One region of the Paenibacillus sp. 10L310 genome, then DNA from elsewhere that is predicted to be linked to it. Evidence: riboswitches for the same ligand, from Rfam matches in the RefSeq annotation. Region 1 holds a riboswitch; the other holds the start of a gene.
The links. Region 1 has a riboswitch for S-adenosylmethionine ahead of AC1DE7_RS16690 (methionine ABC transporter ATP-binding protein). Riboswitches for the same ligand answer to the same signal wherever they lie in the genome.
Positions count from the first base shown of each region.

Region 2: linked by a shared signal. The riboswitch ahead of mmuP (S-methylmethionine permease) and the one ahead of AC1DE7_RS16690 (methionine ABC transporter ATP-binding protein) in region 1 are both predicted to bind S-adenosylmethionine.

Region 1 covers NZ_JBFTKC010000007.1:7,445-12,184, reverse strand. The annotation lists gene AC1DE7_RS16700 (MetQ/NlpA family ABC transporter substrate-binding protein) at 1-114, opposite strand, end outside; gene AC1DE7_RS16695 (methionine ABC transporter permease) at 189-848, opposite strand; gene AC1DE7_RS16690 (methionine ABC transporter ATP-binding protein) at 849-1,883, opposite strand; SAM riboswitch class I at 2,010-2,151, opposite strand; gene AC1DE7_RS16685 (Cthe_2314 family HEPN domain-containing protein) at 2,281-2,997, opposite strand; gene AC1DE7_RS16680 (COX15/CtaA family protein) at 3,161-4,048, opposite strand; gene AC1DE7_RS16675 (thioredoxin family protein) at 4,642-4,740, opposite strand, start outside.
Region 2 covers NZ_JBFTKC010000008.1:191,768-196,507, reverse strand. The annotation lists gene AC1DE7_RS18815 (spore germination protein) at 1-445, shown strand, start outside; gene AC1DE7_RS18810 (Ger(x)C family spore germination protein) at 442-1,644, shown strand; SAM riboswitch class I at 1,715-1,816, shown strand; gene mmuP (S-methylmethionine permease) at 1,909-3,321, shown strand; gene mmuM (homocysteine S-methyltransferase) at 3,299-4,366, shown strand; gene AC1DE7_RS18795 (ABC transporter permease) at 4,450-4,740, opposite strand, start outside.

The DNA of each region.
Region 1 (4,740 bases):
ACGAGGTGCACCTGCTGAATTGTCTGCGCCGCTATCGGCGTCCTTGTTGTTTCCGCAAGCTGCGAGAACCGCAATCAACATAAGACTAAGTAGAGCAAAAGACCATTTTTTCATGTGTAAAACCCCTTCTCTAATCATTTTGTCATGTGGCATCTGCATTAATGCATATCCATCATGTTATCTATGTGTTATTTCCTGGTGAAAAATGTAACCAAGCGATCTCCAGCCATCTGGAGAATTTGCACTAGAATGATCATCGACACTACGGATATGATCATAATTTCATTTTGATAACGGAAGTATCCATAGTTGATTGCCAGTGTTCCCAGACCTCCACCGCCAACCATGCCCGCCATCGCCGTATAGGAGACGAGCGTAACAATGGTGATCGTTATACCAGCAAGCAGTCCAGGCAGTGCCTCAGGCAGTAACACCCGTCTTACAATCTGTCCGGTCGATGCACCCATCGACTGTGCCGCTTCAATGACACCACGATCAACTTCTCGCAACGTCGTCTCCACCAAACGAGCAAAATAAGGAGCTGCTGAAATCACCAAAGGAGGTATAACGCCGAGCACCCCCGTAGCTGTACCGACGAGTATACGAGTGAATGGAATAAGAGCAACAATCAATATGATAAATGGGACTGAGCGCAAAATATTCACAATCAGGGATAGTATAGTGTACACTGCCCGTGACTTAATCGAAGCAGATCGGGCTGTCATGAACAGCAGTACTCCGAGCGGTAAACCTAAGATAACGGTAAACAAGCCTGATACACCCAAAATTTGCAGTGTCTCTATGGAAGCTTTACCAACCTCTTCCCAACGTACGGTTGAAAAATCCATCTAACGAAGCACCTCCACATCAAGTCCCTCAGCGGTTAATTCTGATATCGTCCGATCAATCGCATTTGAATCACCCTCGAACCGAACGGTCAGCTGCCCATAAGGAACCTGTTTGATCGTAGAGATTGTACCTTGCAGGATGGCAAAATCCACGCCTGTTTTACGTACCGTTCTAGACAAAATCGCTTCATACGTTTTGTTACCCAGAAAGGATATCTTCACAAGTTTGGAAGCAGCACCTGCCTGCAATTCAACGCCTGCATTTGCCAGAGCGGTCTCTTCCAGAGCAAGTCCAGCTTCATGGTCACGCATCATGAAGTCCCGCGTAATCGCATGCTGCGGCTTCAGGAACACGTCTGTAACAGGTCCTTGTTCCACAATGCCACCTTGATGAATGACAGCCACCTTGTCACAGATGTTCTGAATGACATGCATCTCATGTGTGATCAGCACAATCGTAAGGTTGTACTTTTCATTAATGTCGAGTAATAACTTAAGGATTGAATTTGTCGTCTGCGGATCAAGTGCCGAAGTAGCCTCATCACAGAGAAGAACATTTGGGTCACTTGCAAGTGCTCTCGCAATCCCTACACGTTGTTTTTGGCCACCCGATAATTGAGCCGGATATTTGCTGCTATGGTGCTCCAGACCAACCAGTGCGAGCATTTCCTTCACTTTGCGATCAATGACTTCCTTGGGTGTATTCACAAGTTTTAGTGGAAAAGCTACATTGTCATATACCGTTGCCGAGGATAACAGATTAAAGTGTTGAAAAATCATTCCGATCTTGCGTCTCTGTTGCTGCAATTCGGTTTTGCTCAGTTCAGTCAGGTTAATTCCGTCAACCCATACCTCACCCTCCGTAGGCCGTTCCAGCAAATTAATACAGCGAATCAATGTGCTTTTGCCCGCTCCGGAATGGCCAATCACTCCGTAGATTTCGCCCTTTTGGATGCTCAAATTCAACTCGGATAACGCTGTTGTAGATTTTGTTCCTTTGCCGTACGTTTTCGTTAAACCTTTTAATTCAATCAATCGCACTTGCCCCTTTCCAACCACCTACATGTATCTTTACCCGATCTAAAGGAAAACTCCCCCTAAAGTACAAAAAAAGAGCCCTTTGCAGATACAAAGAGGGCTCTTCACGTGAAAGAATATACCTTCTCATCTGCCAAAATCGTGTCTTGCACCATTTTGTAGGAATTAGCACCTAACATCTATAACGAATGATACATGTATCATGTCATTACAAATCGGTTGCCGGGCTTCATCGGGCCTGTCCCTCCGCCGCTCTCGATAAGAAATATGTTGTTGTAGGATTTTATAAGTTCATGTAGTTTATGCTTTATAATGTGAACGTAACTTCCGAAATATCAGTTATATCCATGTAACATTCGATTGAAACTCAGTATATTCCAAGTATTCCGATTTGTCAAAGGGAATTATTTCTTTTCCATATTTTATTGATATAACTATAAGAGGCTGTTAACGTTTCACAGACCATATCCACGCCCTGACGCATTTCCTGCACATGCTGATTCAGATCCTCCAATTTCACTTTACCTTGCAAGGTCTGGTGTAACTGCCACAGGTCATCGTGCATTTCTGAGTTCATGTAGTGAATTTCCATATTACGTCGCTTGCGCAGCTTGCTCATCGGTTCACGATAAGAGTCCTTGATCTGTATTAATTGCAATGCAAGATCATGATGCTCCCTTGCATAGTCGAACTGCCTTAACACAGTAAAATAAGAAAAATGCGCTTTGGTATTGGAAGTATTCAGCTGGAATATTTCATTTAATACTGTGCCGACTTTATCCAGAATGGCAAAGCAGCGGATAAAGCCATCTTTGTAGAAATACACATAACGTGCATACTCGGCTTTTTCAGTCGGCGTCATATCATCCGTTGAACCTGCAACGACCTTTTTACGAAAATGAGCAGCAGCGAAACAGCTTTGCTCCAGTTCATCCAGTGAGGAGATGAGTCCCTGAGTCCACACATACAGTTTCCGATAGTCATGCGTGGGATCATGGTCCACATGCATTTGTCGTTGAAATAGCTCAAGCGTATGCGCCATTGCGTCCATCGCTGCTTTCAATTTACCTTCGTTTATACGCGGCTTTTCCCCCAACAACGTTCGCAGCATATCTAACCTCCTCTTTTCCAAATCAACAAGAATTCATCACCGTAAACGAAGCATCATTCATTCCGTGTAATTGCTGCTTGCCATAGGTTGCCCTGATCCCTCTGACATCAAACAAAGTCCACCTGTCCAATGATGTACATCACTGGATGGTGGACTTTCATATTTAAAAACGATTAGCCGGGCGATGTAGCTTGTACACCAGGAAACTCATATACGTTAAGACTCCGAACAATATGGCGATATCCAGCATATGAGCAAGAGCTACGAACATGTATACTTCCGGACGGTTCATTGTCACCATCATGAAAATACCAATGACTACTTGCATGAGAATAAGAACAACGGATACCACACCCAGAGTACGCATTTCCTTGTTGTCCGGATGATTACGGTAAGCGAAGTGACCCAGGATCGCGATAACAATCACGAGCGACGCAGCTGCTGCACGGTGAGCAAAAGCAACCGCTACCCCACCCGAAAGCTCAGGAATAATCTGACCGTTACAAAGCGGAAATCCAGAACATCCGCCGGCAGAATCCGTGTGACTCACAAATGCACCTGTGTATACCACGAGATATGTGTAAATGGTGGAGAACCAGACCAGATTCCTGAATTTTTTGCTAACCCGAGGGTATTTATTCAGGCGCTCCAATCCGCCATCTTTTGCCTCCTGCCTTATGCCCAGCGCCATCATTAGAGAACTCGCAAAAGCGATCAGTGCAAAACCAAAATGCAGTGCCATGACTGCTGAAGATTGGGAGAAGACAACGGCAAAAGCCCCCATGATTCCCTGGACGATAACAAATACCAGAGTTAAGAAAGAAAACAATTGCAGGTCACGGCGTGATTTGCCAAACCGCAGAAAAGCAACAAACGAGGCAATGGACAACAGTCCAGCCAGTGCACTTACAGCGCGATGGGAATATTCAATGAGTGAAGCCACAGTATGTGCGGGAACGAGTTTTCCGTTACATAAAGGCCATTCTGTTCCGCAGCCAAGGCCTGATTCCGTTTTGGTTACGATGCCTCCACCAAAAGTAGCCAGAAACATGACAAGACAGGTTAATACGGTTAACCATTTAAACAAAGTTAAGTGTTTCAATTTTTTCTCACCCGCTGTTGGTTTAAGATGGCGAAGAATATTCTCCGCTTGTTTCGGTACTTTGACACTTATTTCACAACTAAATTCATTATACCGGATAAAATGTTCATTGACGTCGCGCTTTGTGACAAAATGTTAACGTCTGGTGAAATAATGACCCGCAGGTCATTGAGGATATGTAATTGAGGGATATGCCAGTTCAATTGTGTCTTAAACAGAATCCTGAACACACAAACGCAAACGCCATTTCCCTATTTCAAGAGAAATGGCGTTTCATCTAGTATACCCTTTTACAACATGAACCTGTCATACTTTTATATAAGTTCAATGAAACATCTACACAATAACGGAGAGGACAGAAATAGCCTGAAGAAGCGGAGCTAAAAGCTTTCTGAAAGAAAGCTACATCGGAAGCATATGCTTCGCCTTTATCCCCGGATTTCTCCCCTTTATAAAAGGGATCAAAGAAATCTGGGGATAACAGCGATCGGAAGGTTATTCTGTCATCGGAGTGCCTGTGTAAAAGTTGAGCTTGTATAACATTATTTATGAATCGTGTTGTACACCTCAACTGCGCGATCCAGGAACTGCTCAATCTCTTCTCTGGACTTGCGCAGCTTGTTCACATACCGTACGAGTTC
Region 2 (4,740 bases), on a different contig from region 1:
GACCTGGGGGATACTCATATCCACTATTATCTACTTGATCACGGTGGTGATGGTTATAGGCAGTTTATCGCTCGATGGCATCAAAACTCGAACCTGGCCAACGCTGGATTTGGTAAGAAGCTTCGAAATCCAGGGTCTGATATTCGAGCGTTTTGAATCCTTATTGCTGGTCATCTGGATTATGCAAATCTTTTCGACTACAGCAATTACACATTACTGCGCTTCGGTGGGTATTCGTGATTTGTTTCGTTCCAAAAAAATCAAAGGCATCATGTACGGCCTGCTGCCGTTCATTTATCTGACAGCAATGATACCCAAAACAGTGGATGATACCTTCGTACTAGGAGATATGCTAGGCAATGTGTCCGTATTTTTGTTTGGCATTTTACCTCTGGTACTACTGTTGTTAAGTCTGATTCGCAAAAAAGGAGGCAAGCATGCATGATTACATTCCGCATGTTGTTACGCTTAGCCACTGTATTATGCATTCTCTTAACGATATCCGGATGTTGGAGCAGTCGAGAGATAGAGGATCTAAGTGTCTACGTTGGTCTCGGGATCGATATCGGCAAAGAGACTGAATTTGAGGAGAACATCGCCAATCAGGGAGGAGGGTATTCCAAGCAGAACAATGTGACAGCCACGGTACAGATTGCTCCCGGTAATTCCAGCAGTCAGAAGAGCCAACAATCCGGTTCGCCTGCTTCTGGTAAAACGTCCTATTCCAATGAACAGCTTACCGGAGATTCCTTGCTGCAAATCTTTCGTCAGTTTGCACTGAGACGAGATCATCCGCTCATCGGACATCATCTGAAGGTTATCGTTGTGTCCAAGGATATCGCCAAAAAGTATGGTCTGGACCAGCTGCTGGATTTTGTACTTCGGGATAACGATATTCGTCCTAACTGTCTAGTGTTGATTAGCCATCATCGCGCTGTTGATGTACTGACTTCAGATGATCCTTCCCGGATTCCAGCATTTTATCTTACAGGTATTACCGGTAATTCATACTTGTCCAATAAAATCCTGGACCCCGTTCTACTCTCCAAATTAGATGCACAAATGCAATCCGGTTCCAGCTTTTTGCTCCAGAATGTACTGAACTTCAATGGAGAGGACAAGTTCTCCGGTGCCAGTATCTTTGATGGGAAAACAACCAAATTCATCGGGGAACTCAGCCAAACGGATCTAGAAGGGCTATCTTGGCTCAGACCTAAAGAAAAAGGAGGTATCTTGAAGACATACAATAAAGAGGGGTTCACTGTTGTATATGAAATGAAGAAGAAAAAAACAACAATAATTCCAAAAGTGGTTGGCGATGATATTTCATTCCATGTGAAAACTGAATCCGAAGGCTGGTTGATGGAGGATTGGCGTGCTCCCGAGGAAGAGGAAAAAGGTGCATATCTCAGTGAATTGGAAAAAGAATTTGCTGAACTTGCCAAACAACAGATTCGACAGTTGTTATACAAACTGCAGCATACCTATAAAGTAGATGTTGCGGATTTTCGGGATAGCTTACGTATCAAAGAACCTAAAACATGGAAAAAAGTCAAAGACGATTGGGATAAAATTTTTAGCACCGTGCCGATCACCTATGAGGTAAAGACCACCATCACCAATCCGGGGTCTTCCACCGAATAGCGAGGTGTGCCATTTATTATTTAAATGTTGACACATTCATGATAGATCGCTATATTAGTAAAAAATCATTTTCTTATCCAGAGAGGTGGAGGGACTGGCCCTTAGAAACCTCAGCAACAGATCTGAAGGATACTGTGCTAATTCCAGCGGGTGAAAGCCTGATAGATAGGAGCGTTTGTTTTTATTTGTCAGTAACGGCGCACTCTTTAGGCAGAGTGGGTCTTTTTTGTTTTTTCTGGATGAAGAAGTAGGGGAGCAGCAGGTATGGAGAACAACAACGACAAAGGGCATTTTCAGCGGAAAATGCAGGCACGGCATGTGGTCATGCTCTCTCTCGGAGGAGTCATTGGAACGGGATTATTCCTCAGCTCAGGTTACACCATTCAGCAGGCGGGACCACTGGGAACCATTCTGTCCTATCTGATTGGAGCCATCGTTGTATATCTGGTGATGCTCTGTCTTGGTGAACTGTCTGTTCATATGCCAGAGACGGGAGCATTTCATAGTTATGCAGCCAAATATATCGGACCAGCAACAGGTTACACGGTAGCTTGGTTGTACTGGTTAACCTGGACTGTTGCGCTTGGCTCCGAATTCACAGCCGCTGGATTGCTTATGCAGCGCTGGTTCCCATCGGTAAACGTATGGATATGGAGCGCGGTTTTTGCACTGATGATCTTTCTGTTTAACGCTCTAACGGTGAAATTTTTTGCGGAATCCGAGTTCTGGTTCTCATCTGTAAAAGTAGTGACTATCGTAATCTTCATTATTATCGGTGGCGCAGCCATGTTTGGGTTCATTCCCATGGCGGATTCTGAACCGGCTCCATTTCTATCGAATATTACCGCATCCGGGTGGTTCCCTCATGGGGCTACAGCGATATTGATGACCATGCTTGCTGTAAACTTTGCCTTCTCAGGCACCGAGTTAATCGGCATTGCCGCCGGTGAGACGGAGAACCCGGAAAAGACGATACCAAAGGCTATTCATACAACGCTGTGGCGTTTGGTTATTTTCTTCATCGGAACGATTATTATCTTGTCGGCCTTGCTGCCCATGTCGGATGCCAGTGTACTGGAAAGTCCGTTTGTAGCGGTAATGGAGCGGGTGGGTGTACCCTATGCAGCAGACATTATGAACTTTGTTATTCTGACGGCGATTCTCTCTGCTGCCAATTCAGGCCTGTATGCATCTTCACGTATGCTCTGGTCTCTGGCTGACAAAAGAACGATCTCTCCGTGGTTTGCCAAATTGACCAAAAGCGGAGTACCGCTGAATGCACTTCTGATTAGTATGGTGGGTGGTGCGCTGGCCTTGCTGTCCAGCATCATTGCGCCAGGTACGGTGTATATTACGCTGGTTTCCATTTCAGGTCTGGCTGTCGTTGCGGTATGGATGAGCATCAGCGCTTCCCAATACATGTTCCGCAGACAATATATCCGGGAAGGACATGCGGTCAAAGATCTGGTCTACCGCACACCACTGTATCCGGTGGTACCAATTGTTTCATTTATATTATGCCTGGCTTCATGCATAGGTATTGCCTTTGACCCGACACAGCGGATTGCGCTGTATTGTGGGGTTCCGTTTATCGCAGTATGTTACGCTGCTTATTATCTGACAGAACGTGTGAATAAGAAAAGAGGACAAGTACATGACGCAAGAACAACAGACTAACCCCATAGAACAGATCCTTCGTGAACATCCGGTCATGATTCTGGATGGAGCGTTGGCTACGGAACTCGAACAGCATGGATGTGATCTCGATGATCCACTATGGTCTGCTCGTGTGTTGCTTGAGAATCCGGATGTTATCGTTCAGGTCCATGCAGATTATTTTCGAGCAGGAGCCGACTGTGCAATTACATCCAGTTATCAGGCGACGGTAGATGGTTTCCGCAAGAGAGGGATCGATGAACAGGCAGCACTGGAGCTGATCCGCAAGACGGTGGAACTGGCTATACAGGCGAGAGATGACGTGTGGGCAGAAGTGCAGAGTAGTTTAGTAGGGAGAGAAAGCTCGATAAGTCAGCTTGTAGAAGCTCCTTCGGTATGTTCCGAGAACGTGGAGAATGAGGCGCATTTAACAGATCGTACAGGGGATCGCAAAGAAGACTGTCTTCGTTCACGTCCAATTATTGCCGGGTCCGTTGGACCGTACGGCGCCTATCTGGCGGATGGTTCTGAGTATGTGGGTCATTACGGCGTGTCGGATGAGACGCTTGTCGCATTTCACCGTCCGCGTATGGCGGTGCTGCTTGAAGCAGGTGCTGATATTCTGGCGTTTGAGACGATTCCTTCCTTGCAGGAAGCACAGGTGCTGGTTGATGTACTGAAGGAGTTCCCTCATGCGTATGCTTGGTTATCTTTTTCTTTAAAAGACGGGACAAGCATCAGCGAGGGCACACCGCTTGAGGTATGTGCACAGACGTTTGGCTCCGAGCCGCAGATTGCGGCGATTGGCCTGAACTGTGCTCCGATGGAAGTGGTGACGGAAGCAGTGGGTATTCTCAGCAGTGCTAGCGACAAACCTGTTATTGTGTATCCGAACTCAGGTGAGACGTATGATGCAGTGACGAAGACGTGGAGCGGACAGGGTACCTGTGGCAGCATGAGTGATGCTTCGAAACAGTGGGTTGCTGCGGGCGCGCAAATTATTGGCGGCTGCTGCCGTACTACGCCACATCAGATTGGTGCACTTGCGAAGAAATGGCGGAATTAGTTCATATCACGATAACAAGCCCTTCCACATCCTATAGAGGTATGGAAGGGCTTGTTTTATTGTGTTAAGGCATTCTGATTACATTATTCGATAACCAGTATACGTGGCGATGCTTCCCGAATGATTCTCGAAGAGAACCACGAGCCAAGACTGGCTGCAATGATGCTTAGACAGTTGAACAGTACCATTCCACCCCAATGCAGGATCAGTGGAAGTTGTACGATACCATAACCGGAAAGGACCATTTCGAGTAGAAGAGGCAGCAGGTATACGCCGACGAAAATACCCAGTATGGCTCCCACGGAGGACAGTATGAACATTCCCATGGTGAGCGACAACCGGATTTGACGAGATGTCATTCCCAGCGATTTGTA